3 regions of the Serratia entomophila genome follow, and region 2 is predicted to be linked to each of the others. Evidence: predicted binding sites of a transcription regulator. Region 2 holds the regulator's gene; each other region holds the start of a gene.

Region 1 (7,932 bases), 490 kb from region 2:
GAATGCGGTTATAGCAGAAGGAAAAACCGGGATGTTGCATGTGCGCACGGAGCGCGTAGCAGGAATATCCTTCGCAAGAAGGTGCGAAATAGGCGGCGGGTTTAACCTGCCGCCTTTTTTCTTTGTCCGCTTTCTGCTAGATTCCGCCGCAATTCTATACTGAATCTACATACCTGAGAGCATACGCCATGAACCAGCCATCAAAAGCACCTCGCGCCCCTCGCAGCAGCGCGGCGAAGCCAAAAACGAAGAAGAAAAGCCGTGTGGAGCTTGATCAGGAAGCCCGCGAGCGCAAGCGTCTGAAAAAACGCCGTGGCCATGCTTCCGGCTCCCGCACCCAGGTTGAGTCCGACGGCCAGAAAAACAAATCAGCCGCCCAGGCCAAAGATCCGCGCATCGGCAGCAAGGTGCCGGTCGCGCTGGTGGTGGATGCGGCGAAAGCCAAAGCCAAGCCGCAGCCGAAACCCAAGGCCGCAGCCAAACCGCGCCTGTCGCCGGAAGAAGAGCTGGCGAAGCTGGAAAACGACGAGCGTCTGGATGCGTTGCTGGATCGCATTGACGATGGCGAAACGCTGAACGCGGAAGAACAGGCCTACGTTGACCAAACGCTGGATCGCATCGACGTGTTGATGGATCAGTTGGGCATCGAGCTGGGTGAAGACGACGAAGAAGAAGAGAAGCAGGAAGACATCCTGAAGTTGCTGAAAGGCGGCAATCCGAAAGACGCTTTTTAACGCGCCATGTGGCCGATCTCGGTAATAGCCTTACTCTTGATGTGTTATCTGCTGTGGTTATTCGGTAAACTATGGCGGCTGTCTAAGCGCAAAGCGCGTTTTCGCAGCGCTTCCGCGGCCAGACAGCCTAGACCACTGCCCATTTCCCGGCCCGGTAGAAAAAAACGTCGGAAGGAGTGAGCTGCATGTCAGAGCAGGCAATCGTCTGGGATTTGGCCCTGATCCAAAAATATAACTATTCGGGGCCGCGTTACACCTCATACCCCACGGCGCTGGAGTTTAACCAGAGCTACGACGAAGCGGCGTTTCAACGCGCCGCGGTTCGTTATCCCGATCGTCCGCTGTCGCTGTACGTGCATATCCCGTTTTGCCATAAGCTGTGTTATTTCTGCGGCTGCAATAAGCTGGTGACGCGCCAGACGCATAAGGCCGAGGAATATCTGCAGATGCTGGCGAAAGAAATCGCCCAGCGCGCGCCGCTGTTTGCCGGCCGCCAGGTAGGGCAGATGCACTGGGGCGGCGGCACGCCGACCTATCTGTCCAGGGCGCAAATCAGCCGGCTGGTGGCGCTGTTGCGCCAACACTTTGATTTTCTGCCTGATGCCGAAATGTCGATCGAGGTCGACCCGCGCGAGATTGAGCTGGACGTGATCGATCATTTACGCAGCGAAGGCTTCAACCGCCTGAGCATGGGCGTGCAGGATTTCAACAAGCAGGTGCAGCAGTTGGTGAACCGCGAGCAGGATGAAGAGGTTATCTTCGCCCTGATCGCCCGTGCCAAGGCGCTTGGCTTCCACTCTACCAATATCGATCTGATCTACGGCCTGCCGAAGCAAACGCCGGAAAGCTTCGCTTTTACCCTGCAACGGGTGGTGGAGCTGAACCCGGATCGCCTCAGCGTGTTCAACTATGCGCATCTGCCCAGCCTGTTCGCCGCTCAGCGCAAGATCAAAGACGCCGATTTGCCCAGCGCGCAGCAAAAGCTGGACATCCTGCAGCAGAGCATCGCGACGCTGAGCAAGGCGGGCTATCAGTTTATCGGCATGGACCACTTTGCACGGCCGGACGATGAGCTGGCAATCGCCCAGCGGGAAGGCAAGCTGCACCGCAACTTCCAGGGCTACACCACCCAGGGCGACAGCGATCTGCTGGGGCTGGGCGTGTCCGCTATCAGCATGCTCGGCGACAGCTATGCGCAGAACCAGAAGGAGCTGAAGAGCTACTACGGTAGCGTTGAAGCGCAGGGCCGGGCACTGTGGCGCGGGTTGGCGATGACGCAGGACGACTGCCTGCGGCGCGACGTGATCAAAACGCTGATCTGCAACTTCCAGCTGGAGTACCAACCGATCGAATGGCGGCACGGCATCGATTTTGCCGCGTATTTCGCCGAAGACCTGCAGCTGTTGGCGCCGTTTGAGCGCGATGGGCTGGTGGAGCGCGACAGGCTGGGTATCCGCGTCACGCCGCGCGGCCGGCTGCTGATCCGCAATATCTGCATGTGCTTTGATATTTATCTGCGTCAGCAGGTGCGCAATCAGCAATTTTCCCGGGTGATCTGAAGCATGAAAAAACAGCCGCCGATGCGGCTGTTTTTTTAACTGAAGAAGTTAATCAGCGCTGCGCACAGCACCGCGGCCACCGCCGCCTGCGGGGTGTGGCCGGCGGCAGAGCCAAGCTCCGCGCCTTGAGAAATGAATACGATGAATGAGTCCAGCATTCTCAGCCTCCAGAGTGTGCGAGACGATCATACTGCGCATGCACCGGCTGTAAAGCCTCAAGACGCTGGTTTTTTGTGCGCTGGATTGCGTTTTTACCCTCAACGCCGCCCGTTATTCCATTCCCAGCTCTTTTAGCTTGCGGGTCAGGGTATTTCGCCCCCAGCCCAACAGGCGTGCGGCTTCCTGCTTGTGTCCCTGAGTGTGGCGCAGGGCGGTGGTGAGCAGGGTGCGCTCCATTTCCGGCTGCGCTTCCGACAACAGGTTTTGATGACCGGAACGCAACGCGCGATCGGCCCACTGCGCCAGCAGCGTGGCCCAGCTGTCCGGCAGGCTGTGCCCGGTGCTTTCCGGCGCGGCGGTTTCAAACAGTTCTCCCGGCAGATCCTGGATCAGCACTTCCTGGCCGGCGGCCATCACGGTCAACCAGCGGCAGGTGTTCTCCAGCTGGCGCACGTTGCCCGGCCAGGGCAGGCGGGTCAGCGCGGTTTCGGTTTCCGGATGCAGATTCTTCGCCTCTACCCCCAGCTCCTTGGCGGCAACCTGCAGGAAGTAGCGCGCCAGCCGCGGAATATCCTCGCGGCGCTCGCGCAGCGGCGGCAAATGCACGCGGATCACGTTCAGGCGGTGGAACAGATCCTCACGGAATTTCCCCTCCTGCACCCGCAGCTCCAGATTCTGGTGGGTGGCGGCGATGATGCGCACGTCGACCTTGACCGGGGCATAGCCGCCGACCCGGTAAAACTGGCCGTCCGCCAACACGCGCAGCAAACGCGTTTGCACGTCCAGCGGCATGTCGCCGATCTCGTCGAGGAACAGCGTGCCGCCGTCGGCCTGTTCAAAACGCCCCTGCCGAATCTGGTTGGCGCCGGTGAACGCGCCTTTCTCATGGCCGAACAGTTCGGACTCAATCAGATCTTTGGGTATGGCGGCCATATTCAGGGCGATAAACGGCGATTTGGCGCGCGGGCTGTGGCGGTGCAGCGCATGAGCCACCAGCTCTTTGCCGGTGCCGGATTCGCCGTTGATCAGCACGCTGATCGACGAACGCGACAGGCGGCCGATGATGCGGAACACGTCCTGCATCGCCGGCGCTTCGCCGATGATATCGGCCGCCGGATCGCTGGCCGGCTGGCTGCGCGCCGGCTGCTGCTGTTCCTGATAATGGCTGATGGCGCGTTCCACCAGCGCCACCGCTTCGTCGATATCGAAGGGTTTGGGCAGGTAATCGAAGGCCCCTTGCTGATAAGCGCTGACGGCGGCATCCAGATCCGAATGCGCGGTCATTATGATGACCGGAAGCATCGGGTGGCGTTGTTTTATTTGTTTGAGCAGCGCCAAACCGTCCATACCCGGCATACGGATATCGGACAGCAGCACGTCAGGAGTTTGCGTGGCCAGGGCTTCCAGCACGTCATTGCCGCTGTCGAAGGTGGCGCAGCTCACTCCGGCTCCGGTGAGCGCACGTTCAAGCACCCAGCGGATGGAGCTATCGTCATCGACGATCCAGACTATCCCTCGTTGCATAGCAAACCTCACTGGCGAATGGGCAGGTAGACCGAGAATTCGGTATGGCCTGGCCAACTGTTAAATTCAATTTTTCCGCAATGCTGATCGATAAGATTGCGGGCGATGGATAATCCCAGGCCGGTACCGCCTTCACGGCCGCTGACCATCGGGTAAAACAGGGTGTCCTGCAGCTGCGCCGGCACGCCGGGGCCGTCATCTTCAATGTCGATGAGCGCCGCCAGCCGGTAACGGGTGCCGTGTAGGGTTATCTGAAACGCGGTGCGGGTGCGCAGCGTGATGGTGCCGCCGGTTTCCCCCAGCGCCTGCAACGCATTGCGGGTGATGTTCAGCAGCACCTGTTCGATCTGATCCGGGTCGTGGGCCATTTCCGGCAGGCTCGGATCGTAGTCGCGCACCAGGGTGACGTTATCCGGCTTCTCCAGCGACACCAGCTGGCAAACGCGTTCCGCCACCTGGTGAATGCTTTGGGTGATGTGCTGGCCCGGCCGCTGAGGCCCCAGCAGACGGTCAACCAGGTTGCGCAGGCGATCGGCCTGTTCGATGATCACTTTGGTGTATTCGGTCAGCGCCGGATCGGGCAGTGCCTTGGCCAGCAGCTGCGCCGCACCGCGCAGCCCGCCCAGCGGGTTTTTGATCTCATGAGCCAGCCCGCGCACCAGATCGCGCGCGGCTACCTGTTGGGCATGTTGCAGCTGTTCCTGGCTCAGGCGGCGTTGGTTGTCCATCGGTGCCAGCTCGACCAGGATATAGCCCTCAGGCAGCGCCTGAGCGGTCAGAGAGAGGATATGCGCGCGCCCGTCGACCACCAGGGTCACTTCGTTGTCGGTGAAGCCCTGACCGGCGTGGAGGCTCTCACGCATCAGATCGACGTTCAGCGAAAAATAGCCGAGCAAATCGGGCAGTGGCGTACCGAAAAGTTTACGAGAACTTTGTGCCAGCAGTTGTTGTGCCGCCGGGTTGGCGTAATGAACCGCCAGCCGAGCATCCAACAGCAGAATGCTGTTGATGAGAGAATTGAGGATCTGCCCTGCGTCGGGCAGCTTGCCAGTTGCCATATATGCCCTTCATCTTTCAAGACGCAGCGTTGTTGGCTGCCTTTACTCACACCAGTCACTTGGCAGACCAAGCTCCTGTCGGTTCGCTCGGTTGCCGCCTAGCTGCACCTTGAAATCTATGGGGCATAGCAGACGACTGCACCTTTTTAGTGCATCTATCCTACTCCAACCGCAATTGTCGCGGTACGGAATAGTTTTGCAGAAAATACGGTGGAGAAAAAAACCCATCCGAAGATGGGCTGAAAGTTTCCACGGCAACAAAAAAACGACAACTAAAATTTGGGCGCCGCCCGCAGATGCAGACGGCGCGGTCTGGCTTAAACGCTGTAGTACAGTTCGAACTCAACCGGGTGTGGCGTCATGCGCACGCGGTCCATCTCTTCTTTACGCAGTTCGATGTAAGCGTCGATCGCATCGTCGGTGAACACGCCGCCGCGGGTCAGGAACTCGCGGTCTTCGTTCAGTGCGGCCATGGCTTCATCCAGCGAGCCCGCCACTTTTGGGATCTCGGCTTCTTCTTCCGGCGGCAGGTCATACAGGTTTTTATCCATCGCATCGCCAGGGTGGATCTTGTTGATGATGCCGTCCAGGCCGGCCATCAGCAGTGCGGCGAAGCACAGGTATGGGTTGGCCGCCGGATCCGGGAAGCGCGCTTCGATACGGCGCGCTTTCGGGCTGGCAACCACCGGGATACGGATGGAAGCGGAGCGGTTACGCGCGGAGTAAGCCAGCATGACCGGTGCTTCGTAGCCTGGGACCAGACGCTTGTAAGAGTTGGTGGTCGGGTTGGCCAGGGCGTTGATCGCTTTGGCGTGCTTGATGATGCCGCCGATGTAGAACAGGGCGGTTTCAGACAGGCCGCCGTATTTGTCGCCGGCGAACAGGTTGGTGCCGTTCTTGGACAGCGACATGTGGCAGTGCATGCCGGAACCGTTGTCACCGAACATTGGCTTCGGCATGAAGGTCGCGGTTTTGCCGAAGGCGTGCGCCACGTTGTGCACCACGTATTTGTAGATCTGAATTTCGTCGGCTTTCTTGGTCATGGTGTTGAAGCGGGTTGCCACTTCGTTCTGACCGGCGGTGGCCACTTCGTGGTGGTGCGCTTCAACCACCAGACCCATTTCTTCCATGGTCAGACACATGGTGGAACGGATGTCCTGTGAAGAGTCGACCGGTGGAACCGGGAAGTAACCGCCTTTCACCGCCGGACGGTGGCCTTTGTTGCCGCCGTCGTAGGTGGTGCCGGAGTTCCATGCGCCTTCGATGTCGTCGATGGCCACGTGGGAACCGCGGATGCTGCTGCCGAAACGGATGTCATCGAACAGGAAGAACTCAGGCTCTGGCCCGAACAGCACGGTGTCCGCGATGCCGGAAGAGCGCAGGAAGTCTTCCGCACGTTTGGAGATGGAGCGCGGGTCGCGATCGTAGCCTTGCATGGTGCCCGGCTCGAGAATGTCGCAGCGGATGATCAGGGTGGATTCTTCGAAGAACGGATCCAGTACCGCCGTGCTGGCGTCCGGCATCAGCACCATGTCAGATTCGTTGATGCCCTTCCAACCGCCGATTGAGGAGCCGTCAAACATTTTGCCTTCTTCGAAGAAGTCGGCATTCACCTGATGAGCAGGGATGGTAACGTGTTGTTCCTTACCCTTGGTGTCAGTGAAACGCAGGTCTACGAATTTCACTTCGTGCTCATTCAGCATCGTCAATACGTGTTCAGCGGACATACTTAACTCTCCCGGATTTATCATTGTCGTCGTGGAACGAATCTGTGGAACTGGCTTTTTTTCGTCTTGAAAAGACTAAAGCGAAAACTGTGCCAACTTTTCGAAGAGGCCTTTATCGCCTTTCTGTGCGGGTTTTACGCAACGCCAGTATGCACCATCAGCGATGCATTGCACTAACATGGTGCAAAATGAGTAAGTAAGGGCACCGAAATGGTGCAAAAGTGCACCGTTGGTGGCTTTTTGCACCGTGAAAGGGATCACAAACTGACCGGTACGCAGTTGTTTATAAGAGATGGTTGTGATCTTGTTTAGTACCTCGCTTAATACGTGTACAATAGCGCGCTATTTCTAATGCCTGAGGCAAAGCTGTGATCGAAAATTTGCGTAACATCGCCATTATTGCCCACGTTGACCATGGTAAAACCACCCTGGTTGACAAGCTGCTGCAACAATCCGGTACCTTCGGAGAGCGTGTAGAAGCCACCGAGCGCGTAATGGACTCCAACGATTTGGAGAAAGAGCGTGGGATTACCATCCTCGCAAAAAACACCGCCATTAATTGGAAAGACTACCGCATCAACATCGTGGATACCCCAGGACACGCCGACTTCGGCGGTGAGGTAGAGCGCGTGATGTCAATGGTCGACTCGGTGCTGCTGGTTGTGGATGCAATGGATGGCCCTATGCCGCAAACCCGCTTCGTGACCAAGAAGGCCTTCGCCAACGGTCTGAAGCCGATCGTGGTAATCAACAAGGTTGACCGTCCTGGCGCGCGTCCGGACTGGGTTGTCGATCAGGTGTTCGACCTGTTCGTTAACCTCGACGCGACCGACGAGCAGCTCGATTTCCCAATCATCTATGCATCCGCACTGATGGGCATCGCCGGCAACGACCACAACGACATGGCGGAAGACATGACCCCGCTGTATCAGGCGATCGTCGACCACGTGTCTGCGCCGCAGGTTGAGCTGGAAGCGCCATTCCAGATGCAGATCTCGCAGCTGGACTACAACAACTACCTGGGCGTGATCGGCATCGGCCGCATCAAGCGCGGCAAAGTGAAGCCAAACCAGCAGGTCACCATCATCGACAGCGAAGGTAAAACTCGCAACGGTAAAGTGGGCAAAGTGCTGGGTCACATGGGTCTGGAGCGTATCGAGTCCTCTCTGGC
Region 2 (7,932 bases):
AGTAACGGGCGCAATCGGTGTCATCTTTACAAAAACTTACCGCCATTTCGCTACCAATGATGCCATTGGTTTTACTTTTCCGCCTCACCCGGTCAAAATTGGCGCCATAACGAAAAAAACGAAAGCGTTCATATATTAGCCGGGAAAACCCGTCGCTGCGGCTTTAGGCTGCGCGACGGAGGGCAAAGCAAGATAGCCGAATTGCGGCTTTTAACCAACGAACTGGGATAAATACCCGACAAAGGACCCTGCATGTTTCTCGCAATCGCATTATTAATCGTTGGTTTATTTTTACTGGTGTACGGTGCAGACCGCTTAGTTTACGGTGCTGCGGTGATTTCCCGCTCGCTCGGCGTACCGCCGTTGATTATCGGCATGACCATCGTCGGCATCGGCACCTCGCTGCCGGAGCTGATCGTCTCGACCACCGCCGCGCTGAACGGGCAGATAGATATGGCCGTGGGGAACGTATTGGGCTCCAACATCGCCAATATATTGTTGATCCTCGGGGTCGCCGCGCTGATCCATCCGCTGGCGGCGCGTTCGGAAGTGCTGCGGCGCGAACTGCCGCTGATGTTGGCGGTCACAGTATTGTGCGGTTTCGTGCTGATGGACGGCACCCTGAGCCGGCTGGACGGCGTATTGCTGCTGGCCGCCGCTGCCGGGTTCATTCTGCTGATGCTGAAAATCGCCCGGCTGGCGCAGCGCGAAGGCAGCGACAGCCTGACCGTGGAACAGATCGCCGAGCTGCCGCAGGACAGCAGCAATACCGTGGCGGTGCTGTGGCTGGTGCTGGCGTTTATCATTCTGCCGCTGTCGTCCAAGATGGTGGTCGATAACGCCACGGTGATCGCGCACTATTTCGGCATGAGCGAGCTGGTGGTCGGGCTGACCATCATCGCCATCGGCACCAGCCTGCCCGAACTGGCCACCTCGATCGCCGGTGCGCTCAAGGGCGAGGATGATATGGCGATTGGCAATATCATCGGCTCCAATATTTTTAACACGGTGATCGTGCTGGGCGTTCCCGCTCTGCTGTCGCCGGGCAGCGTCGACGCCGCCGCCTTCCAGCGCGATTACTGGGTGATGCTGGCCGCCAGCATCCTGCTCAGCGCCCTGTGCATCGGGCGCAAACATCGCATCGGCCATCTGGCCGGCGCTCTGTTATTATGTGGCTTTATTGCGTATCTTGCGGTGCTGTTCTTTAACCCTTTCAATACTTTCGGCTAAACCGACGGGAATGAGCATGTCGAATATTCAGTTGCAACCTGGCTTCGATTTTCAACAGGCCGGTAAAGAAGTGCTCCGGATCGAGCGTGAAGGGCTGGCTCAGCTCGACAACTACATCGATGCGAACTTTACCCGCGCCTGTGAAACCATCGCCGCCTGCTGCGGCAAAGTGGTGGTGATGGGTATGGGTAAATCCGGGCACATCGGCTGCAAGATCGCCGCCACCTTCGCCAGCACCGGCACCCCCTCGTTCTTCGTCCACCCGGCGGAAGCCAGCCACGGCGACCTCGGCATGGTCACTGCGCAGGACATCGTGCTCGCCATTTCCAATTCCGGCGAGTCCAACGAAATCCAGGCGCTGATCCCGGTGCTGAAACGCCAGCAAATCACGCTTATCTGCATGACCAACAACCCGGAAAGCTCGATGGGCAAGGCAGCGGATATCCACCTGTGCATCAAGGTTCCTCAGGAGGCCTGCCCGCTGGGACTGGCACCGACCACCAGCACCACCGCCACCTTGGTGATGGGCGATGCGCTGGCCGTTGCGTTGCTGAAGGCGCGCGGCTTCACCCCGGAAGATTTCGCGCTGTCGCACCCGGGTGGCGCGCTCGGCCGCCGGCTGTTGCTGCGGGTGAGCGACATCATGCACAGCGGCGACGAAATCCCGCACGTCAGCGCCGACGCTTCGCTGCGCGACGCGCTGCTGGAGATCACCCGCAAGAACCTGGGCATGACGGTCATCTGCAACGATCTGATGAAAATCGCCGGCATCTTCACCGACGGCGACCTGCGCCGGGTGTTCGATATGGGCATCAATCTCAACGACGCCAAGATAGCCGACGTCATGACGCTCGGCGGCGTGCGGGTGCGGCCGGGCATGTTGGCGGTCGATGCGCTGAACCTGATGCAGCAACGCCACATCACCGCGCTGCTGGTTGCCGATGGCGACCAGTTGCTGGGTGTGGTACATATGCATGACATGCTGCGCGCCGGCGTCGTTTAATTAAGGAATAGAACGGAATGAGTCTGGTAGACACCTGCTACGGGCCAGTAGAGCAAGACGTGATGGCGCGTGCCGGTAAAATCCGCCTGCTGATTTGTGACGTCGACGGCGTGCTGTCCGACGGCCTGATTTTCATGGGCAACAACGGCGAAGAATTAAAGGCGTTCAACGTACGCGACGGCTATGGGATCCGCTGCCTGAAGACCTCGGACATCGAAGTGGCGATCATCACCGGCCGCTCCGCCAAGCTGCTGGAAGACCGGGCTAACACCCTCGGCATCACCCATCTGTATCAGGGGCAGTCCGATAAGCTTTTGGCCTTCCGCGAACTGTTGGATACACTGTCGCTGACGGCGGATCAGGTGGCCTATATCGGCGATGACCTGATCGACTGGCCGGTGATGGCGCAGGTGGGTTTGGCGGTCGCGGTCGCGGACGCGCATCCATTGCTGACGCCAAGGGCCCATTACGTTACCCGCATTGCCGGCGGCCGCGGCGCGGTGCGCGAACTGTGCGACATTATTCTTTTGGCTCAGAATAAGCTGGAGGACGCCAAAGGGCTGTCGATATGAGCAAAATCAAACTTTGGATCACCCTCCTGCTGGCGGTGATCGCGTTGGCATTGATCGGTTGGAACATGACGGACTTCAGCGATGACGGCGCCCCGGCGCCGCTCAACGACCAGTCACCTACCTATCAGAGCCAGCATACGGTCACCGTGGTGTACAATCCGGCCGGCAAGCTGAGCTACAAGCTGGTGGCGGAAGACGTGAACTATTACACCACCGACGAGCTGAGCTGGTTTACCCAACCGGTGATGACGCTGTTTGATGAAAATGCGGTGGCAACCTGGTCAGTGCGCGCCGATCGCGCCAAACTGACTAAGGATCGGATGCTGTATCTTTACGGCCACGTCGAGGTGAATAGCCTGACCACCACGTCGCAGCTGGAAAAAATTAAAACGGACAATGCTCAGGTGAATCTGGTAACCCAGGATGTGTCTTCCGATGACGAAGTGACGCTCTTTGGGACGAACTTTACCTCTAACGGCATGAAAATGCGTGGGAACCTGCGGGCCAAAACCGCTGAGCTGATTGATAAGGTCAAGACCAACTATGAAATCCAGAACCAAAAAACCATTCCGTAATCTGTTGATCGGCAGCTTAGTTTTGGCCGCCAGCGCTCCCGCTTTGGCGCTGAAATCCGACTCTAACCAGCCGGTCAGCATCGACTCGCTGAAGCAGGCGCTGGACATGCAGAGCAACGTCAGCACCTTCACCGATAACGTGGTGATCAAACAGGGCACCATCGATATCCGTGCAGACAAGGTGGTCGTCACCCGTCCGGGTGGAGATCAGAATAAAACCTATATTGAAGCGTTCGGCAACCCGGTAACCTTCTACCAGATGCAGGACAGCGGCAAGCCGGTGAAAGGCCACGCGCAGAAAGTGCGTTACGACGTGGCGACGCAGCTGGTGACCCTGACGGGCAACGCCTATCTGGAACAGCTCGACAGCAACGTGAAAGGCGACCGCATCACCTATCTGGTGCAGCAGCAGCAAATGCAGGCGTTCAGCGATAAAGGCAAACGCGTGACCACGGTTCTGGTACCGTCGCAGCTGCAAGACAAAAACGGGCAACAGAAGAGTAACTAATCACCTATGGCTACACTCATCGCAGAAAACCTGGCGAAAGCCTACAAGGGCCGCAAAGTTGTTGAAGACGTCAGCCTGAAAGTGAAGTCCGGCGAGATAGTCGGCCTGCTGGGGCCGAACGGCGCCGGTAAAACCACCACCTTTTACATGGTGGTGGGCATCGTTCAGCGCGACGCCGGGCGCATCGTGATCGACGAAGAAGACATCAGCCTGCTGCCGCTGCACGCCCGCGCGCGCCGCGGCATCGGTTATCTGCCGCAGGAAGCGTCGATCTTCCGTCGCCTGAGCGTGTACGACAACCTGATGGCGGTGCTGGAGATCCGCGCCGATCTCACCAGCGAACAGCGCGAAGACCGCGCCAAAGAGCTGATGGAAGAATTCCATATCGGTCACCTGCGCGACAGCCTGGGCCAGGCGCTGTCCGGCGGTGAACGCCGCCGCGTCGAAATTGCCCGAGCGCTGGCGGCCAACCCGAAATTCATCCTGCTGGATGAACCCTTCGCCGGTGTTGACCCGATTTCCGTTATCGACATTAAAAAAATCATCGAGCACCTGCGTGACAGCGGCCTGGGCGTGCTGATCACCGACCACAACGTGCGCGAAACGCTGGACGTGTGTGAACGCGCCTATATCGTCAGCCAGGGCAAACTGATTGCCCACGGCACGCCGGATGCTATTCTGGCCGATGAACAGGTGAAACGCGTTTATCTGGGCGAAGAATTCCGCCTTTGAGTGCCAGCGCGTCCTGAAGGACGACGGTTAACGGAAGTAGACAGAAGATTATGAAGCAAGGTTTGCAACTCAGGCTCAGCCAACAGCTGGCCATGACTCCGCAGCTCCAGCAGGCCATTCGCCTGCTGCAGTTGTCCACGCTTGAGCTTCAGCAAGAAATACAGCTGGCGTTAGAGAGCAACCCCCTGCTTGAGCAGACCGATCTGCACGAAGAAATCGACGCCAAAGAGTCTACCGAGACCGAAGGCCTGGATACCCGCGAGGCGCTGGAGCAGAAGGACATGCCCGAAGAGCTGCCGCTGGACGCCACCTGGGACGAAATCTACACCGCCGGCACCCCGTCGGGCACCGGCACCGACTACAGCGATGACGAGCTGCCGGTGTATCAGGGCGAAACCACTCAGACGCTGCAGGATTACCTGATGTGGCAAGTGGATCTGACGCCGTTCTCCGACACCGACGCCGCCATCGCCACCTCAATCGTCGACGCGGTCGACGACACCGGCTACCTCACCGTGCCGCTGGAAGACATTCTGGAGAGCCTGGGTGACGAGAATGTGACCATGGACGAGGTCGAGGCGGTATTGAAACGCGTGCAGCATTTTGATCCGATCGGCGTCGCCGCGCGCGATCTGCGCGACTGCCTGTTGGTCCAGCTTTCCCAATACGCGAAAGACACGCCGTACCTGGCCGAAGCCCGCCTGATCATCAGCGAACACCTGGACCTGCTGGCCAATCACGACTTTCGCAGCCTGATGCGTTCAACCCGGCTAAAAGAAGATACACTGAAAGAAGCGATGGTGCTGATCCAGTCGCTCGACCCGCGCCCGGGGCAGTCGATCAATACCGGCGAGTCGGAATACGTCATTCCGGACGTCCTGGTGCGCAAGGTGCAGGATAAATGGACGGTTGAGCTCAACGCCGACAGCATTCCCCGCCTGAAGATCAACCAGCAGTACGCCGCGTTGGGCAACAGCGCGCGCAACGAAGCCGACGGCCAGTTTATCCGCAGCAACCTGCAGGAAGCCAAGTGGCTGATTAAAAGTCTGGAAAGCCGTAACGAGACCCTGTTGAAAGTGACCCGCTGCATCGTCAGCCAGCAGCAGGCGTTCTTTGAGCAGGGTGAGGAATTTATGAAGCCCATGGTGCTGGCGGATATCGCCCAGGCCGTGGAGATGCATGAATCGACGATTTCGCGCGTGACCACGCAGAAGTTTCTGCACAGCCCGCGCGGCATTTTCGAATTGAAGTATTTCTTCTCCAGCCACGTGAATACCGACAGCGGCGGCGAAGCCTCTTCAACGGCGATCCGCGCATTGGTGAAGAAATTGATTGCGGCGGAAAACCCCGCCAAACCGCTCAGCGACAGCAAGCTGGCCACCCTGCTCTCCGATCAGGGGATCATCGTGGCGCGGCGCACCGTCGCCAAGTACCGAGAGTCTTTGTCCATCCCGCCGTCGAACCAGCGTAAACAGTTGGTTTGACCTCTATTGAGAAGGAAGACACTATGCAGCTCAACATTACCGGACACCACATCGAAATCACCGATCCATTGCGCGAGTTCGTGAACAACAAGTTCGCCAAGCTCGAACAGTATTTTGACCGCATCAATCAGGTGTATGTTGTTTTAAGTGTGGAAAAAGTGCAGCAAATTGCGGAAGCAACGGTGCACGTGAATGGAGGCGAGTTGCACGCCACCTCGGAAGACGAGAATATGTATGCGGCAATTGATACGCTAATCGACAAACTGGCGCGTCAGTTGAACAAACATAAAGACAAACTGAAGCAACACTGACACTCTGACCCTCTTCCCGTCAGGGCGCTGCTCAACGCAGCCTCAGCTATCGGCGCGTTACCTGAATGGGTAACGCGCCGAAACGGTAATCAGGGTTAAAACAGGCGAAAAACCGCCTTGCCGGGTTCACCCGCCGGCGCGGTTTTAAGTGAAGATGAGATGAACAACGAATATATGCAATTAAGCTCGGTGTTAAACATCGAGTGCACCAGAAGCTCGGTACACTGCACCAGCAAGAAACGGGCTTTGGAAATTATCAGCGAACTGGCGGCTACTCAGCTTAACCTGCCTGCGCAGGTGGTGTTTGACGCGGTTCTCACCCGGGAGCGCATGGGCAGCACCGGTATCGGCAACGGTATCGCCATTCCCCACGGCAAACTGGAAGAGGACACACTGCGGGCCGTTGGCGTGTTTATCCGTCTCGACCAACCCATCGCCTTTGACGCCATCGACAACCAGCCGGTCGACCTGCTGTTCGCTCTGCTGGTGCCGGCCGATCAGTGTAAAACCCATTTGCATACCCTGTCGCTGGTCGCCAAGCGCCTGGCCGACAAAACCGTATGCCGCCGCCTGCGCGCCGCGCAGAGCGACGAAGAACTTTACCAAATCATCACCGAGTAACGCCCGGCTGGCGTGACTTCCAGCCAGGATAACGATACTGTTTCACCATGATGTATTCCGGCTGCGGCCGGAATAACGAAGTTTCTACCGGTGGCGATGAACGCCGCCGAGATGCCAGGGGGAGTTGCCACATGGTGCTGATGATTGTCAGCGGCCGTTCCGGTTCAGGGAAATCCGTCGCCTTGCGGGCGCTGGAAGACATGGGTTTTTACTGCGTTGATAACCTGCCCGTGGTGCTGCTGCCGCAGCTCGCCAATACGCTGGCGGAACGCAACATCTCCGCAGCGGTGAGCATCGACGTGCGCAACATGCCGGAATCGCCGGAAGTGTTTGAATATGCGATGACCCAGCTGCCGGAGAGCTTCTCGCCGCAGCTGCTGTTCCTCGATGCCGACCGCAATACGCTGATTCGCCGCTACAGTGACACCCGCCGCCTGCACCCGCTATCCAGCAAGAACCTGTCGCTGGAAAGCGCGATCGACGAAGAGAGCGACCTGCTCGAGCCGCTGCGCTCACGGGCCGATCTGATCATCGACACCTCGGAGATGTCGGTGCACGAACTGGCCGAAATGCTGCGTACCCGCCTGCTTGGCAAACGCGAGCGCGAGCTGACCATGGTGTTCGAGTCCTTCGGCTTCAAGCACGGCATCCCGATCGACGCCGACTATGTGTTCGACGTGCGCTTCCTGCCTAACCCGCACTGGGATCCCAAGCTGCGGCCGATGACCGGCCTGGACAAACCGGTGGCGTCGTTCCTCGATCGCCATACCGAGGTGCACAACTTCATCTACCAGACCCGCAGCTATCTGGAACAGTGGCTGCCGATGCTGGAGACCAACAACCGCAGCTACCTGACCGTAGCGATTGGCTGCACCGGCGGTAAGCACCGTTCGGTC
Region 3 (7,932 bases), 1.7 Mb from region 2:
TGGTGGCTATCTGCATTTTCCCGGCGGTGTTTGTGGTGATGGGCATTTACCAGTACTACAGCACGCCGATCGTGCGCCGGGTGCGCAGCTATCTGGCGGACATCAACGACGGCTTCAATGAAGTGATCAACGGCATGGGGGTGATCCAGCAGTTTCGCCAACAGATCCGCTTCGGCGAACGCATGAGCGCCGCCAGCCGTTCGCATTATACCGCACGCATGCAAACCCTGCGGCTGGACGGCTTTCTGCTGCGGCCGCTGTTGAGCCTGTTTTCGGCGCTGGTATTGTGCGGCCTGCTGATGCTGTTCGGCTTCAGCGGTGAGGGCGCGATCGGCGTCGGCGTACTGTACGCTTTTATCAACTACCTGGGCCGCCTGAACGAGCCGCTGATCGAGCTGACCTCGCAGCAATCGATTTTGCAACAGGCGGTGGTGGCCGGCGAACGCATCTTCGAGCTGATGGATCGCAGCCAGCAAAGCTACGGCGCCGACGATCGCCCGCTGGCCAGCGGCCGCATCGACATCGACGATCTGAGCTTCGCCTATCGCGCGGACAAAAAGGTGCTGCAGCATATTTCGCTGTCGGTGCCTTCGCGCGGTTTCGTGGCGCTGGTTGGCCACACCGGCAGTGGCAAGAGCACGCTGGCCAACTTGCTGATGGGCTATTACCCGGTCGGCGAGGGTGAGGTGCGCCTCGACGGTCGCCCGCTATCCAGCCTGTCGCACCGCACGCTGCGCCAGGGCATGGCGATGGTGCAGCAGGATCCGGTGGTGATCGCCGAATCGGTATTGGCCAACGTCACGCTGGGGCGCAACATCTCGGAACAGGCGGTGTGGCAGGCGCTGGAGAGGGTGCAGCTGGCGGAGCTGGTGCGCGGTTTCCCGCAGGGTATTCATACTCGCCTGGGCGAGCAGGGCAATAACCTGTCGGTGGGCCAAAAACAGCTGCTGGCGCTGGCACGGGTGCTGGTGCAAGCGCCGCAGATCCTGATCCTCGACGAGGCGACCGCCAACATCGACTCGGGAACCGAGCAGGCCATCCAGCGCGCGCTGCGGCTGATCCGCGAGCACACCACGCTGGTGGTGATCGCTCACCGTCTGTCGACCATCGTCGACGCCGATTCGATTCTGGTGCTGCACCGCGGGCAGGCGGTGGAGCAGGGCAATCACCAGCAGCTGCTGGCGCAGCAGGGCCGTTACCATCAGATGTATCAGCTGCAGCTGGTGGGCGAAGAGCTGGCGGCGGCAACCCGCGAAGAGAGCCAACCCGCCTGATGCCCGGGGGCCGGTTGCGGCCCCCGCATTACCCCGGCGCACCATAAACAGGCATAGATCCGTTTCAAATCCCCCTCGCTGCACTTTTTCGACGCGCAGCGCACCAAATTAGTGCGCAAAATTTAACCGCCGATGGCCGGTGCGCCCTGCGCCCGGCCGCTTGCCCGCCGTTCCCACGCTGCCCTGCCAGGTAATCCGCTGAATTCGCATACAAAACCATTTATGGCACAGCCTTTGCTTTATTCAGCCCGTATCGGGGTGAGTTTGGGCTTAATTCGTGGAGGGGCAATATGAAGCTGGTGACCGTGGTGATCAAACCATTCAAGCTGGAGGACGTGCGTGAAGCCCTATCCTCTGTGGGCATTCAGGGGCTGACCGTAACCGAAGTCAAAGGCTTTGGCCGCCAGAAGGGGCACGCTGAGCTTTATCGTGGAGCTGAATACAGCGTCAATTTCCTGCCTAAGGTGAAAATCGATATCGCAATTGCCGACGACCAATTAGATGAAGTGGTTGATGTCATTAGCAAAGCCGCCTACACCGGCAAGATCGGTGACGGCAAAATTTTCGTTGCCGAATTGCAACGTGTCATTCGCATTCGCACCGGCGAAACCGACGAAGCAGCACTGTAATCACAGGCTCAGTTAAGTAATGGGGATGGATTGATAATGAAAAAACTTTTATCCATGTTGGGCCTGAGTACGGTAACCATGGTTCCCTCTTTGGCCCTGGCCGCTCCGGCGGTCGCAGACAAGGCAGACAACGCGTTCATGATGATCTGCACCGCTTTGGTGCTGTTCATGACGCTGCCGGGCGTCGCGCTGTTTTACGGCGGTTTGCTGCGTTCCAAGAACGTGCTGTCGATGCTGACTCAGGTCACCGTCACCTTCGCGCTGGTGTGCGTGCTGTGGGTGTTGTACGGCTACAGCCTGGCCTTCAGCGAGGGCAACGCGTTCTTCGGCGGTTTCCAGACGGCGATGCTGAAAGGCATCGGCATCGACAGCGTGACCGGCACCTTTAACCAGATGATCCACGTGGCGTTCCAATGCTCCTTCGCCTGCATCACCGTGGCGCTGGTGGTGGGCGGCTTCGCTGAACGCATCCGCTTCTCGGCGGTGGTGATCTTCGCCGCCATTTGGTTCACCATCTCCTACCTGCCGATTGCCCACATGGTGTGGGGCGGCGGTTTCCTGGCCGCCGATGGCGCGCTGGACTTCGCCGGCGGCACCGTGGTGCACATCAACGCCGCCAGCGCCGGCCTGATTGGCGCCTACCTGTTGGGCAAACGCGCCGGCTTCGGCAAGGAGGCGTTCAAACCGCATAACCTGCCGATGGTGTTTACCGGCGCTTCCATCCTGTATATCGGTTGGTTCGGTTTCAACGCCGGTTCCGCCAGCGCGGCGAACGGCATTGCGGCCCTGGCGTTCCTGAATACCGTGATTGCTACCGCAGGCGCCATCCTCTCCTGGACCTTCGCCGAGTGGATTGCGCGCGGTAAACCGTCGCTGCTGGGCGCCTGTTCCGGCTGCATCGCCGGGCTGGTCGCGGTCACGCCGGCTGCGGGCACCGTGGGCGTCGGCGGGGCGCTGATCATCGGCCTGGTGGGCGGCGTTGCCGGCCTGTGGGGCGTGGTCACGCTGAAGAAATGGCTGAAGGTGGACGACACCTGCGACGTGTTCGGCGTTCACGGGGTGTGCGGTATCGTCGGTTGTCTGTTGACCGGCGTATTCACCGCCTCTTCACTGGGCGGCACCGGCTATGCGGAAGGCGTGACCATGGGCCACCAGGTGTGGGTCCAGCTGCTGAGCGTAGCGATCACTCTGGTGTGGTCTGGCGTCGCTGCCTTTATCGCCTTCAAGATCGCCGGGGCCATCGTTGGCCTGCGGGTGCCGGAAGAGCAGGAGCGCGAAGGCCTGGACGTCAACAGCCACGGCGAGAGCGCCTACAACCAGTAAGGCTGGAAGAAGGGCAGTGCGCTAAATAACAATAAAATAATGATGATGCAAAAAAGGGCGATGGTGACATCGCCCTTTTTATATTTTAGGCGTCGCGCTGGCGAATCACCCCTTCCTGCACCGTAGTGGCGACCAGCACGCCGTCGCGGGTGTAGATCTGCCCGCGCACGAAACCGCGCGCGCCGGAGGCGGAGGAGCTTTCCACCGCGTACAGCAGCCAGTCATCCAGGCGGAACGGGCGGTGGAACCACATCGAGTGGTCGATGGTGGCCACCTGCATGCCCGGCTCGAGGAAACCGACGCCGTGCGGCTGAAGCGCCGTCGGCAGGAAGTTGAAGTCGGAGGCGTAGCCCAGCAGATACTGATGAATGGCCGGATCGTCCGGCATGCTGCCGTTGGCGCGGAACCACACGTAACGGTGTGGCTCTTCCACGCTGCCTTTCAGCGGGTTGTGGAACTTCACCGGCCGCATTTCGAGCGGTTTCTGGCCGATAAACTTATCGCGCACCTTTTCCGGCAGCATATGCGACAGCTTCTGGGCGATTTCCGATTCGGACATCAGCCCTTCCGGCGGCGGCACGTCCGGCATGCGGTTCTGATGTTCAAAACCGGTCTCCGGGCTTTGGAAGGAGGCGGTCATGTAAAAAATCGGCTTGCCGTGCTGAATGGCGCTGACGCGGCGAGCGCTGAAGCTGTTGCCGTCGCGCAGGGTTTCCACGTCATACACGATAGGCTTGCTGCTATCGCCCGGGCGCAGGAAGTAGCTGTGGAACGAATGCACGCTGCGCTCCGCCGGCACCGTTTGCTTGGCGGCATACAGCGCCTGGCCCACGACCTGGCCGCCGAACACCTGACGCAGGCCCAGATCTTCACTTTGGCCGCGGAACAGCCCTTCTTCGATTTTCTCCAGATCCAGCAGATCGAGGAGGTTTTGTAATGCCTGGCTCATAAAGTTATTACCTTTCTAATAATCATTTTGCGCAGTGTGCGGAATATCACGGCGGGACGTCAACATCTTGCGTTATGGGGCCGCTAAAATTACCTTAATAGTGAGCATTATCAGCAGGGGAAGTGATTAATAGGCGGAGCTAAATGGATTTTTCAGTATTTTGTGCTAAGTTTATTGAGTGAGGTGGTGAAAGCCACCAACATGTTGATAATAAAAAAGGAGACCGATCCATGAAACTCTGGCAAATCGTAGGCGGAGCAGCAGCATTGACGATGGCTCTGGCGGGCTGTGCCCAAAAGAGTGCGGATGTGCCTACCCCGACGGCAGGAAACCCGACCGCGCAAACGCAGATTCAGGGCCCGGCGGTGACTGGTTCGGTTAACATTCGCCAGCGCATTGCGCTGCCGCCGGATGCCGTACTGACGGTTACTCTCTCTGACGCCTCGCTGGCGGATGCGCCGTCGAAAGTCATTGCCCAGCGAGCTGTGCGCACCGACGGCAAACAGGCGCCGTTTAATTTCGTCCTGCCGTACAACCCGGCCGACATCCAGCCGAATGCGCGTATCATTCTGAGCGCGGCGGTGACGGTGAATGGTCAAATGATCTTTATCACCGACACTATCCAGGAAGTGGTCAACCGCAACGGCACTCGCGCCGATCTGCTGCTGGTTCCTGTACAGGGCGTGCCGGTTCAGGCTGCGCCAACGGCGATGCCGTAAGCTCGGTTTTCCGAGCGCCTGACAGCAACAGCCTTTGCGCTTCGGCCAAAGGCTGTTTTGTTTTTTTACCCGCGCCAGCCGTACAGCTGAAAGTCCACCGTGCTGTGTGGGCCAAAAATGATGCCCTCCGCCAGCAACGCCTGCCGCTGGCGCTGAAAGTCTTCCCCTTGCTGCGAAATCTGCCCGTGACGGTTAATCACCCGATGCCAGGGGAGTGAGGTGCCTTCCGGTAAACGCCGCAGGACGCCGCCGACCTGGCGCGCCGCGCGCGGCGAACCCGCCAGCTGCGCCACCTCGCCATAGGTGGTGACTTTGCCATAGGGAATGGCGGCCACCACGTGGAATACGCGTTGGCTAAAGGAGGCGTCTTCTGGTTTCATGTTTGTCTTCCCGCATGAGTAAAACCCCAGGCGGAGAGTGTGCCACAGGAGAGGTGGGTAAGAAAACAGCGGTTGACCTCGGTTGGCTTGCTATTTGGTGGGGCATCGCCGATAATGCCCACCGCTTCGAAGTACAGAAGCCGTCAATGGAGGCCCTGTTGGTTCTCCCGCAACACTAACTTGTGAACTCGGTCAGATCCGGAAGGAAGCAGCCGCAGCAGGTGACGTGTGTGCCGGGATGTAGCTGGCAGGGCCTCCACCCATTTCAGCTCCCGGCATTTTTTTCTCTCCGTTTTATCTGCCCCATAAGAGTTATTTCTGGCGCCATATTTTTTCCCCGGCGTTTAAAATTGTTTTTTATAACAGGCACTCAATAAGTCAGCGCCGCTACGCCATTCGCGCGAAAAAATATGAAGGGTATTTTGCGAAAATTCTTAAAGTTGCGCGCCTGTTGGTATGGGGTTAATATTGATTATTACCTGCGCTAAAGGACGCCGTTCCCGTCCGTCGGCGATGGCTGTATTGGCCTAAATAAGTTCAAATAATAACCAGTGTGCTCTACCAGGCAGCAATATGATTTACATCATTGATAAAGATATCAGGTTTAATACTGAAAACGGTTCGCTAAAGAGTATAAAGAAAGGCCATGAAGTTTTCCTATCCAGCGTGAATGCAAGAGTATTCAAGTGTTTGCTTGAGCATGGCAGTGAAGCGGTCAGCCGCGAGACGTTGCTTAAGCAGGTCTGGGCCGACCATGGTTTGAGCGCGTCGTCGGCTACCCTGAATCAATATATCTGCCTGACCCGGCGTGCGCTGGCTTCTGTCGGATTCAATGAACGTCTGATCATCACCCTGGCCAAGAAAGGTTACAGGTTAAATAATTTTATACAAATTAACAAGTTAGCCGTTGACTGCGTCGAAGGCGGCATCCCAAATGCGCCAGTGCCGGCCAGCCATGGCTATCGTTATTCTTTTATTCTGCTGAGAAGCTTATCGATAGTGTTGCCGTTATCTTTCCTGGCGCTGTGCTTTTTTTATTATAAGCACCACCGCGCAGCAGAGAAGAAGCAGCTGTTATCCTATGTGGGCAGCGTCAACGGCTGCGAGGTTTATTATGCCGGTAATTTTTTGGAGAGTAATAAGGGCAATTATTTGCAGTTTTTGGCCAGAAAAGATCTTTACGGGCAGCGCTGTCGCCCAGGAGAGATAGTCCTTACCAGGGTTAACCGTTCTCTCAATGCCAACGAAGACAGCGGGCGGCAGTTTATCGCCAAATGCGCGAAAGATCGTCGTTCTATTCTGCATCATTGTGAGAGTGAGTACATTCGGGCATGGACAAAAAGTTAAACCTGCTATCGGCTATTCTGGTTGCCCTGTGCGTTTTTGCCGCTGCGATAGTTTACTCCCTCACTCGCAGTCAGCATGATTTTGGCGACTTGTCCTGTGAGGCAAACGCCACCTTCAGTTATTTCAACTCCCTGGACAGGCTGGCGGGATCCGACGATATCCAACTGGTATTGAAAATTAATTATGTGTTTTTATCGGGCCAGAAAGGCGTGCTTATTCTTTCCGGCGTAGCGAACGATGGAGAAAAGAGGTTCTTCGTAAACCGCAGAATAAATTTTACCTATACTCTGCAGGGGGATTTTTACAAATTCTACTACGGCGAGGCGCTTCACTCACCGCGTGACACTTTGCCTGAAAATATTTACTCTTACTTCTTCAGCAGCGAATCCAGTTTTTACCATATCAGATATATCGATAGCAACACGCTGATCTTCAACAGCGCCTACTCGCCGATGTTTTTATGTAACGTTAACTCCTGAAGCATTATCCTGCCTTAACGCCAATAAAGAGCGATAAGTTGTTCGCAAAAAAAGTTATTTTATTTGCTCTTTATGCCGATCCTGAAAATTCGTTTTTCCTATCCGGGGCAATAACATCAGTTGTTATGTTTGCATCGATTAATATGATTTTTTTATCTTATTTAATATAAATTAATATTTTTATATTTCAGGTTAAGTTGTTGTTTTTATTGTTTATTTATTTAGCTTGCGCGATTATTAATTTTATATAATTTATTTTTTGAAATAGGTTGCGTGAATGTTTTATGCGTGATTTATTAGCCAGGCTCTTGAGCTTTTACTCCATTGTTTTTATGAAAAACCATTTTTACGGCCATGGGCTGTGGCTATGGGGCTAAGAGCATTGGGATTTTATCAATATAATAGGCGAGAGATGGACGTACATAAGATTGCTCTGAACGACACCCTGCTTGAAAATGATGCCGTTATATTAAACAATAACGATAAGACGCTGTTGTTTAAAAAGGAAAAGGTTATTATTGAGATGACCGAATTGCAACGGCGATTCATGCTTTGTCTGCTCAGCGGGATATATAAGAAGAACGATATTATCCGTGCGGTATGGTTCTGCAACCATGAAACGATCAGCGACAATAACTATTATCAGATGATATTCCAGTGCCGCTCTTTGCTGTCGCGGCATGGCATTCCCGCTGAGGTGATCAAGACCATACCCCGTTTTGGCGTCATGCTGAGCTTCCAGACCGGCGGGCGAAAAAGCGCCGCCGTCGCCGGAGGTGAGCACGCCGGCGGCGCGTGGTTAAAGCGGGTAAAGCGCCGTTTAGAGGCCGTC

The links. Region 2 encodes sigma-54, which starts transcription at its own class of promoters, with help from an activator protein. Its sites were predicted from a motif close to GTTGGCACANNTTTCGCTNT; they were not measured.
Region 1: glnA (glutamate--ammonia ligase) is a predicted target of sigma-54. The motif match lies at 6,839-6,858, and genes of this name have one in related genera.
Region 3: glnK (P-II family nitrogen regulator) is a predicted target of sigma-54. The motif match lies at 1,496-1,515, and genes of this name have one in related genera.

Annotation. Positions count from the first base shown of each region.
Region 1 is NZ_CP082787.1:4,882,444-4,890,375, forward strand. Features, by position in the region: gene yihI (Der GTPase-activating protein YihI) at 189-734, shown strand; gene hemN (oxygen-independent coproporphyrinogen III oxidase) at 920-2,293, shown strand; gene KHA73_RS23345 (YshB family small membrane protein) at 2,329-2,451, opposite strand; gene glnG (nitrogen regulation protein NR(I)) at 2,564-3,976, opposite strand; gene glnL (nitrogen regulation protein NR(II)) at 3,985-5,034, opposite strand; gene glnA (glutamate--ammonia ligase) at 5,352-6,761, opposite strand; gene typA (ribosome-dependent GTPase TypA) at 7,130-7,932, shown strand, end outside.
Region 2 is NZ_CP082787.1:4,395,847-4,403,778, forward strand. Features, by position in the region: gene KHA73_RS21080 (calcium/sodium antiporter) at 253-1,230, shown strand; gene kdsD (arabinose-5-phosphate isomerase KdsD) at 1,247-2,233, shown strand; gene kdsC (3-deoxy-manno-octulosonate-8-phosphatase KdsC) at 2,251-2,805, shown strand; gene lptC (LPS export ABC transporter periplasmic protein LptC) at 2,802-3,380, shown strand; gene lptA (lipopolysaccharide ABC transporter substrate-binding protein LptA) at 3,349-3,888, shown strand; gene lptB (LPS export ABC transporter ATP-binding protein) at 3,895-4,620, shown strand; gene rpoN (RNA polymerase factor sigma-54) at 4,671-6,104, shown strand; gene hpf (ribosome hibernation promoting factor) at 6,128-6,415, shown strand; gene ptsN (PTS IIA-like nitrogen regulatory protein PtsN) at 6,575-7,036, shown strand; gene rapZ (RNase adapter RapZ) at 7,168-7,932, shown strand, end outside.
Region 3 is NZ_CP082787.1:1,105,511-1,113,442, forward strand. Features, by position in the region: gene smdB (multidrug efflux ABC transporter permease/ATP-binding subunit SmdB) at 1-1,274, shown strand, start outside; gene glnK (P-II family nitrogen regulator) at 1,565-1,903, shown strand; gene amtB (ammonium transporter AmtB) at 1,940-3,226, shown strand; gene tesB (acyl-CoA thioesterase II) at 3,312-4,175, opposite strand; gene KHA73_RS05315 (YbaY family lipoprotein) at 4,406-4,894, shown strand; gene KHA73_RS05320 (MGMT family protein) at 4,960-5,274, opposite strand; RNA gene ffs (signal recognition particle sRNA small type) at 5,431-5,527, shown strand; gene KHA73_RS05330 (winged helix-turn-helix domain-containing protein) at 5,848-6,621, shown strand; gene KHA73_RS05335 (FidL-like protein) at 6,606-7,100, shown strand; gene KHA73_RS05340 (winged helix-turn-helix domain-containing protein) at 7,513-7,932, shown strand, end outside.